3 regions of the Klebsiella quasivariicola genome follow, and region 3 is predicted to be linked to each of the others. Evidence: predicted binding sites of a transcription regulator. Region 3 holds the regulator's gene; each other region holds the start of a gene.
What was found. Region 3 encodes ArgR, which controls arginine synthesis, uptake and breakdown. Its sites were predicted from a motif close to ANTGAATAAAAATACANT; they were not measured.
Positions count from the first base shown of each region.

Region 1: the regulator ArgR is predicted to act here: its motif matches at 1,227-1,244, upstream of argC (N-acetyl-gamma-glutamyl-phosphate reductase).
Region 2: the regulator ArgR is predicted to act here: its motif matches at 1,882-1,899, upstream of argA (amino-acid N-acetyltransferase).

Region 1 is NZ_CP022823.1:5,392,076-5,395,358, reverse strand. Features, by position in the region: gene argE (acetylornithine deacetylase) at 28-1,179, opposite strand; gene argC (N-acetyl-gamma-glutamyl-phosphate reductase) at 1,293-2,297, shown strand; gene argB (acetylglutamate kinase) at 2,304-3,080, shown strand; gene argH (argininosuccinate lyase) at 3,180-3,283, shown strand, end outside.
Region 2 is NZ_CP022823.1:973,771-977,053, reverse strand. Features, by position in the region: gene cobD (threonine-phosphate decarboxylase CobD) at 1-433, opposite strand, end outside; gene amiC (N-acetylmuramoyl-L-alanine amidase AmiC) at 451-1,704, opposite strand; gene argA (amino-acid N-acetyltransferase) at 1,932-3,263, shown strand.
Region 3 is NZ_CP022823.1:488,936-492,218, reverse strand. Features, by position in the region: gene mdh (malate dehydrogenase) at 1-813, opposite strand, end outside; gene argR (transcriptional regulator ArgR) at 1,228-1,698, shown strand; gene yhcN (peroxide/acid stress response protein YhcN) at 2,075-2,338, shown strand; gene yhcN-B (DUF1471 family stress response protein YhcN-B) at 2,436-2,702, shown strand; gene B8P98_RS02450 (alpha/beta hydrolase) at 2,814-3,283, opposite strand, start outside.

The sequences.
Region 1 (3,283 bases), 640 kb from region 3:
AGAGCGGGGCGGAAAAAGAGGGCGATTTTAGTGCCAGCAGAAGTGGTGGACCACCTGGCTAATCAGCTCCCGGGTCGGCTTGATAAAGCGCGTCTCCAGATACTCGTCAGGCTGATGGGCCTGATTGATGGAGCCCGGGCCGAGCACCAGCGTCGGACAAAGCGTCTGGATAAACGGCGCTTCGGTGCAGTAGTTCACCACGTCGGTCTGCGCGCCGAGCAGTTTCTCAACCACCTGCACCAGCTTATGGTCCGGCGGGCATTCGTAGCCAGGGATCGGCGGATGTAGCTCCGAAACCGTCAGCCGGCCCGGCCAGCGTTCACTGACGGGGGCCAGCGCCTCGGCTAACAGACCATTAAGATCGTTAAGAGTCATCCCCGGCAGCGGGCGGATATCCATATGCAGTTCGCAGCAGGCACAGATACGGTTTGAGGCATCGCCGCCATGGATAGCGCCCAGGTTAAGGGTCGGGTAAGGGACCGTGAACGCCTCGAAGTGGTAGCGCTCTTTTAGCAGATCGCGCAGCTGCATAATGCGGCCGATGGCGTCGTGCATCAGCTCAATCGCGTTGACCCCGCGCGCCGGATCGCTGGAGTGGCCGGACTGGCCCTGAATACGGATCGCGTTGGACATATGGCCTTTATGGGCGCGGATCGGCTGCAGGGAAGTGGGCTCGCCGATGATGGCGCAGTCCGGGCGCAGTTGGGTGGTTTCGGCAAAATAGCGCGCGCCGGCCATGCTGGTCTCTTCGTCGGCGGTGGCCAGAATATACAGCGGTTTTTTCAGCGTGGTGACGTCGACATCGCGCAGGGCGTCGAGAATAAAAGCGAAGAAGCCTTTCATGTCGGCCGTGCCGAGGCCGTAGAGCTTGTTATCGTGTTCGGTGAGGGTGAACGGATCCCGCGTCCAGCGGCCATCATCGAATGGCACGGTATCGGTATGCCCGGCGAGCAGCAGGCCGCCGGCGCCGTGTCCGGTGCTGGCCAGCAGGTTAAATTTATGGCGCGTATCCGGCACCGGCTGTACTTCAACATTGAAGCCGAGATCGCGGAACCAGCCTGCCAGCAAATTGATTAAAGACTCATTGCTTTGATCGAGAGCCTCTTCGGTCGCGCTGATGGATGGTGTGGCGATCAACGCGCGGTAAATCTCGATAAAGGGCGGTAAATTGTTTTTCATTGTTGACACACCTTGGGTCGTGATAGTATCAATATTCATGCATTTATTGTGAATAAAAATACAATATCGTTGAGCGTAAGAAAACCCATCGAATGTAAGGAGATGCGCTTCCAATGTTAAATACGCTGATTGTGGGTGCCAGTGGTTATGCCGGCGCAGAGCTGGTGACCTATATCAATCGTCATCCGCATATGAACATAACCGCTTTGACGGTCTCCGCGCAAAGCAATGATGCGGGAAAATTAATTTCCGACCTGCATCCGCAGCTCAAGGGCATTGTCGATATGCCGCTGCAGCCGATGTCCGATATCAGCGAATTCAGCGCTGGCGTGGATGTGGTGTTTCTCGCTACCGCGCACGAAGTGAGTCACGACCTGGTGCCGCAGTTCCTTGCCGCCGGCTGCGTGGTGTTCGATCTCTCAGGCGCCTTCCGCGTTAACGATGGGGCGTTCTACGAAAAATACTACGGTTTCACTCATCAGCATCCCGACCTGCTCAAACAGGCGGTGTATGGTCTGGCGGAGTGGAGCGCGGATGCGCTTAAAGAAGCGCAGTTAATCGCGGTGCCTGGCTGCTACCCGACGGCGGCGCAGCTGTCGCTGAAGCCGCTGATTGATGCCAATCTGCTGGATCTCAATCAGTGGCCGGTGATCAACGCCACCAGCGGGGTGAGCGGCGCGGGTCGTAAAGCCGCGATCGGCAATAGCTTCTGTGAAGTTAGCCTGCAGCCGTACGGCATCTTTAACCATCGTCATCAGCCGGAGATTGCCAGCCACCTCGGGGCGAAGGTGATTTTTACTCCGCACCTGGGCAATTTTAAGCGCGGTATCCTGGAAACTATCACCTGCCGCCTGAAGCCGGGCGTCGGCCACGCGCAGATCGCGGCGGTTTACCAGCAGGCTTACGCCGATAAACCGCTGGTACGTTTATATGATAAAGGCGTGCCCGCCTTGAAAAGCGTCGAGGGTCTGCCATTCTGTGACATCGGTTTTGCCGTTCAGGACGATCATCTCATCGTCGTCGCGGCAGAAGATAACCTGCTGAAAGGCGCCGCAGCGCAGGCGGTGCAGTGCGCGAATATTCGTTTCGGCTTCGCTGAGACGCAGTCTCTTATTTAAGGTGTGATGATGAACCCATTAATTATCAAACTCGGCGGCGTATTACTCGATAGCGAAGAAGCGCTGGAGCGCCTGTTTACCGCGCTGGTTAACTACCGTGAAGCGCACCAGCGCCCGCTGATCATCGTCCATGGCGGTGGCTGCGTGGTGGATGAGCTGATGAAGCAGCTTAACCTGCCGGTGCAAAAGAAAAATGGTCTGCGTGTGACGCCTGCCGATCAGATTGACATCATTACCGGCGCGCTGGCGGGAACCGCCAACAAGACGCTGCTGGCGTGGGCGAAAAAGCATGGTCTGGCCTCTGTCGGCCTGTTCCTCGGCGATGGCGATAGCGTGAAGGTCACACAGCTGGATGCCGAGCTTGGCCATGTCGGGCTGGCGCAGCCGGGTTCCCCGGCGCTGATCAACACTCTGCTGGCGGGCGGTTACCTGCCGGTGGTGAGCTCTATCGGGGTGACCGATGAAGGCCAACTGATGAACGTCAATGCTGACCAGGCGGCGACGGCGCTGGCGGCCACTCTGGGGGCGGATCTGATCCTGCTGTCTGACGTCAGCGGTATCCTCGATGGTAAAGGGCAGCGCATTGCCGAGATGACCGCCGAGAAAGCAGAACAGTTGATCGAGCAGGGTATTATCACTGACGGCATGATTGTGAAAGTGAATGCGGCCCTCGACGCCGCGCGCGCTCTGGGCCGTCCGGTGGATATCGCCTCCTGGCGTCACGCCGAGCAGCTGCCCGCATTATTTAACGGCACGCCGATCGGCACACGTATTCTGGCTTAAGATTTCATGCCCGGCGGCGCGTCGTCTGCCGGGCTTACAGACTGTAGGCCGGGGAGGCACAATGCCACCGGCAGAACTAACGAATAAAGGAAGCATGTTATGGCACTTTGGGGCGGGCGTTTTACACAGGCAGCAGATCAACGGTTCAAACAGTTCAACGACTCGTTGCGCTTCGACTATCGTCTGGCGGAGCAGGATATCGT
Region 2 (3,283 bases), 480 kb from region 3:
GAGTCAGGGCATCGAGGATGGCGTCAGTCAGCTGCCAGCCATCGCACTCCCGCAGGGCATACTCCACTACTTCGCAGTCCACCGTCTGCAGCGCCCGCCGGTACTCCGCGAAACCAGGAATGACGATCATCGCCCGTCGCGGCTTAAGGCCGTGGACGAGGGTGAAGATTGATTCAGTTTCGCCGTTGCCGGCGAGGATCTGCGCCGCCGGCAGCTGATGGTGGGCAGCCAGCGCCTGATGCAGCTGTTGATACTCGACGTCAGGGTAGCGTTCGGCGCAGCCTGGGTTGTCGATGATCGCCTGCCTGAGCGAGGCGGGCATCCCCAGCGGATTGATGTTGGCGCTAAAATCCAGCAGCTCGCCGGGCGCAATGCCCAGCAGGGCGGCGGCCTCGCGGATGTTACCGCCATGGGCGCTTTTCAGTAAGGCCATGTCCCTTTCCTGTGTGGTTATCCGCGGCGGGCCAGCGTCGCGCCGTCGGCAAAGTAGGCTTTAATCCCGGCGAGGATCGACTCGGCCACCTCCTGCTGGAATTTAGCCGTTTTCAGTTTCCGCTCTTCTTCCACGTTACTGATAAACGCCGTCTCCACCAGAATGGAGGGGATGTCTGGCGCCTTCAGCACCGCAAAGCCCGCCTGTTCTACCCGGTTCTTGTGCAGGTTATTGATATTGCCCATTTTCTCCAGCACCGCCTTGCCAAATTTGAGGCTGTCAGCGATGGTGAGGGACTGCACCATATCGAACATGGTGTGGTCGACATAGCGGTCACCGCTCTTGCTGACCCCACCGATCAGATCCGAGGCGTTCTGCGTCTGGGCGAGATATTTTGCCGCGGTACTGGTGGCCCCCTTGGTGGAGAGGGCAAACACCGAAGAGCCGCTGGGCTGGCGGCTGGTAAAGGCATCGGCGTGAATCGACACGAACAGGTCGGCGCGCTGCTTCTGCGCCTTCGCGACACGCACTTTCAACGGGATGAACACATCTTCGTTGCGGGTCATATAGGCCTTCATATTGCCTTCTTTGTCGATTAACGCCCGCAGGCGGCGGGCAATCTGCAGCACCACGTCTTTTTCGCGGGTGCGATACTTCCCCACGGCGCCGGAGTCTTCGCCGCCGTGTCCGGGATCGAGCATAATGACAATCGGCCGGTCACGCCCGGCTTTGCCCGGCTGTGGTCCGCTTTGCGCCGGCGGCACCTGACGCTCCAGGTCGCCTTTGTTGTAATCCTCGAGCAGCGCCAGCAGCGGATCCTGAACATCGGTGGCGTTGGCGGGGTAGAGGTCCATCACCAGACGCTCTTTAAAGCCGGCCACCGGCGCGAGGGCAAACAGCTGCGGCTTGACGTTCTGCTTGAGCTCAAAGACCATGCGCACGGTTTGTGGATCAAACTGGCCCACGCGGGCGGACTTAATAAAGGGATCGTCATCGCGGATCTGGCCGCCCATGCCTTTCAGCACAGAGTTCAGGTTAACCCCTTCCAGATCCACTACCACTCGTTCCGGATTACTGAGGGCAAACTGCCGGTATTTCAGCACATGATTCGATTCTACCGTGACGCGCGTGTAGGTCGATGCTGGCCAGACGCGAACGGCGACCACTCGCGCATCGGCAGCCAGCCCCACAGGGCTCACGCTCATTAACCACATGGCGCCCGCGCCCTGCAACAGACGGCGACGGCTTAATCCTGAGTTGTTTCCCGACATGCCACTCCCAAGCAATAAAAACGCATTTGTACCCAAAACAAACAGATTGACCAGAAACTTTAACGAAAGGCATATAACCTGTCATCTATAAAAGGGTAAACATTCATTGACACCCTGCGCCGGGTCACATGTTTTTCGCGACTTAGCCTAAAATTGGCACTTGCGTTTAACGGCAAAACAGAATAAAAATACAATAATTACGAATAATCATGCATTGAGGGTTTGTCATGGTGAAGGAACGTCGCACTGAACTGGTAGAAGGATTCCGCCATTCTGTTCCCTATATTAATGCCCATCGGGGAAAAACGTTTGTCATCATGCTGGGCGGCGAAGCCATTGAGCATGAGAATTTTTCTAATATTGTCAATGATATAGGGTTATTGCATAGCCTGGGCATTCGCCTGGTGGTGGTCTATGGCGCTCGACCGCAGATTGACGCGAACCTCGCCGAGCACCATCACGAGCCGATCTATCACAAGCAGACGCGAGTGACTGACGCCAAAACGCTGGAGCTGGTGAAGCAGGCGGCGGGCATGCTGCAGCTGGAGATCACCGCCCGTCTGTCGATGAGCCTCAACAACACCCCGCTGCAGGGAGCCCATATCAACGTCGTCAGCGGCAACTTTATCATTGCCCAGCCGCTGGGCGTCGATGACGGCGTCGATTATTGCCACAGTGGGCGTATTCGCCGCATTGATGAAGAGGCGATTCATCGTCAGCTCGACAGCGGCGCCATTGTGCTGATGGGGCCGGTCGCGGTGTCGGTCACCGGCGAGAGCTTTAACCTGACTTCGGAAGAGATCGCCACCCAGCTGGCTATCAAACTGAAGGCGGAGAAAATGATCGGTTTCTGTTCGTCGCAGGGAGTGTACAACCAGGCGGGAGAAATTGTCTCCGAACTGTTCCCTAATGAGGCGCAGGCCCGCGTCGAAGAGCTGGAGGCAGATGAAGATTATAACTCCGGTACCGTGCGCTTCCTGCGCGGGGCGGTGAAGGCCTGCCGCAGCGGCGTGCGGCGCTGCCACCTGATCAGCTATCAGGAAAATGGCGCACTGCTGCAGGAACTGTTTTCACGCGACGGCATCGGCACTCAGATCGTCATGGAGAGCGCGGAGCAAATCCGTCGGGCAACCATCAATGATATCGGCGGTATTCTTGAGCTGATAAGCCCGCTTGAGCAGCAGGGCATCCTGGTGCGCCGCTCTCGCGAGCAGCTGGAAATGGAAATCGACAAATTCACCATTATTCAGCGCGATAACACCACTATTGCCTGCGCCGCCCTCTATCCTTTCCCGGAAGAGAAGATCGGCGAGATGGCCTGCGTGGCGGTGCATCCGGATTACCGGAGTTCGTCACGGGGTGAGGTGCTGCTGGAGCGTATTGCCGCCCAGGCCAGGCAGATGGGGCTGAGCAAGCTGTTCGTACTAACCACCCGCAGCATTCACTGGTTCCAGGAGCGCGGCTTCACGCCGGTGGATATTGACCTGCTGCCGGAGAGTAAAAAGCAGATGTATAACTATCAGCGCCGGTCGAAGGTGCTGATGGCCGACCTCGCCTAAGCCCTTCCCTACCCTTTTTA
Region 3 (3,283 bases):
CCCCAGCAGCAGCGGCTGGGAGAAGAAACGCGCGTATTGGCCGTCGCCTTCCACGTAGGCACACTCCACCACGCCCTTTTCCCCCTGCATCGCACGTACCAGAGAGAGACCAAAACGGGCAGCCGCCTGGCCCATCGACAACGTTGCCGATCCGCCACCCGCTTTCGCTTCCACGACTTCGGTACCGGCGTTCTGAATACGTTTAGTGAGATCGGCCACTTCCTGATCGCTAAAGCTGACGCCCGGGATCTGCGAGAGTAATGGCAGAATAGTCACCCCGGAGTGACCGCCAATGACCGGGACTTCCACCTCGGTTGCCGATTTACCTTTCAGTTCAGCAACAAAGGTATTGGAGCGGATAATGTCCAGCGTGGTGACGCCAAACAGTTTATTTTTATCGTACACGCCGGCTTTTTTCAGCACTTCGGCGGCGATGGCCACGGTGGTATTCACCGGGTTAGTGATAATGCCGATGCAGGCCTGCGGGCAGGTTTTGGCAATCTGCTGCACCAGGTTCTTAACGATACCCGCATTCACATTAAACAGGTCGGAACGATCCATGCCGGGCTTACGTGCTACGCCCGCGGAGATCAGCACCACATCAGCGCCTTCCAGCGCCGGGGTAGCATCTTCACCGGAAAATCCTTTAATTTTTACATCTGTGGGGATATGACTTAGATCTACCGCCACGCCCGGTGTAACCGGAGCGATGTCGTACAACGAGAGCTCTGAACCTGAAGGCAGTTGGGTCTTAAGTAGTAGGGCAAGCGCCTGACCGATACCACCGGCGGCGCCAAGGACTGCAACTTTCATCCTAAACTCCTTATTATGGTTAATTTAGTCTTTCGTTATTCCGTCGCCTGGACCTTAATTCACAAGATGAACAATTACAATGATTATGGCTGAAGAATGCATTATTGTGCGTAGCAATAGAACAACTGCGCATTTTCTGCTTTCTGACTGACCATCCAGCAAAGCGAAGTACCGGATCGACTATTGGTTACAATACACCCAGCCAGTTGCGCAAAACAACACCAACTAAATAACATTTCATTTACTTTTACATAGCTTTAAGCGTTGTGATGAGAACATGTTCCTTATACGGTTTTTTTGCTAAAATATGCCCCCTTCATAACATTATTGACCTATCCCTCTGCGGATTATTTGCATAAAAATTCATGGTTATGCATAATGATGTTGTTTTTACCACCATAATCTGGGTGACTTATGCGAAGTTCGGCAAAACAAGAAGAACTGGTTAAAGCGTTTAAAGCGCTGCTTAAAGAAGAAAAATTCAGCTCGCAAGGAGAGATCGTCCAGGCGCTGCAGGAGGAAGGCTTCGAGAATATCAACCAATCGAAGGTCTCCCGCATGCTCACCAAATTTGGCGCGGTGCGTACCCGTAATGCCAAAATGGAAATGGTGTATTGCCTGCCTGCCGAGCTTGGTGTTCCGACGACTTCCAGCCCGCTGAAAAATCTGGTGCTGGATATCGACTATAACGATGCCGTAGTGGTGATTCACACCAGTCCTGGCGCCGCGCAGCTGATCGCCCGCCTTCTTGATTCGCTGGGCAAGGCGGAAGGTATTCTCGGCAGCATCGCCGGCGATGACACTATCTTTACCACCCCGGCTCGCGGTTTTACGGTGAAGGATCTGCACGACGCTATCCTGGTCCTGTTCGAACAGGAACTCTGAGTATTCCCCTCTGGCTACCGTCAGAGGGCGACTCCCCTTTTTCTGCCTCTCTTCCCCTCCTGTACCACAACAACTATTTAACACTTAGTGTCATTTACGGCCTCTATACGTTCTTTTACTAACGTGAAAATCGTAAAACGCACAAAAGATCAAATTCGTATACCTTTATGATTTTATTAGAAATAAATCTTATCGCTGTCGCTAAAGTGTCATTTTTAATTCTTATCCGTTATAAAAAGCGCAATCCATTGTAACTATTAACGCGCAAAACAATTAGCATGGTATTAATATTTTTGGTGATTAGTGTATACTTGTTTTTGTGATGAGGGTCACGAAACAAAGACCCCCAACAAAAAGATTCGACGAGGTGAACATCATGAAAATCAAAACCACTGTAGCTGCTCTCAGCATCCTTTCTGTCGTGTCATTTGGCGCTTTCGCCGCTGATATTATCAACAGCGAGCAGGCCCAGGGCCGCGAGGCTATCGGCACGGTTTCCGTCGGCGCGGTAGCATCATCCCCGATGGATATGCATGAAATGCTGAACAAAAAAGCGCAGGAAGAAGGGGCTTCTTCTTACCGCATTATTGAAGCACGCACTGGCGACCACTGGCATGCCACTGCTGAGCTGTATAAATAAGTTTTAGACGTCAACGATTAACCTGACAACAATTCTCTACCGCGGCGGGCCTCATACATCGCCCCGCCGCGGCAAAACAAAGACTGGAGTAAAGAATATGAAACGCGCAATGATCATCGCATCCCTTGGCCTGGCTTCTCTTATCTCTTTCGGCGCCAGCGCTGCCGTTCAGCAAGTGAACGCAGAGCAAGCCCAAAACCTGCAGTCCATGGGCACCATCTCCGTATCCCAGGTCGGTAGTGCGCCAATGGACATGCGCCAGGAACTGGCGGCTAAAGCAGAGAAAGAAGGCGCCAGCAGCTACCGTATTATTGAAGCACGTACCGGCGATAGCTGGCACGCCACCGCTGAGCTGTACAAATAAACCCTCGTCGTCTTATTTCGACGACTTGCCCCCGCCTGCCGGGGGCTTTTTTTTGGTTTATCGCAAAACCTGATCAGACAATGCGTTCCGCTTCCACAACGGAGCCGCGATTTACAGATTGGCATCTTTATCTTTCGTCCCGTCGGCTGTCTGTACCGGTGCGCCGAGCGTCGCTTTAAACCAGCTAACGACCCGGTCGATAACCGGCTTCTGATACCAGCTATCATCACCATGTTCAGCACCGTCGATCAGCACATACTCTGCCTTATTATCTTTCGCTATTAACGCCTTATAAAGCTGGGCGCTTTGTACGGGTGACACCAGAGAGTCAGCGCTGCCATGCATAATCAACATCGGTGGTTCGTTACGGGCAATATGTCCCATCGGGCTGGCGTCGAGCGCTTTTTGCCTGTCACTGCCAATCGTAGCGCCAGGCCAGTTGCGAAATGCGCTGCCATGCACCAGGAGCGCTTCCGTCACGGCAGGCGAGGCGTGCACTTTCTGAATATCGGCTGGGAAACCTTCACCTATATTCAACAGATTAGAGATGCCGTATAGCGTCACTGCAGCCTGAACCGCAG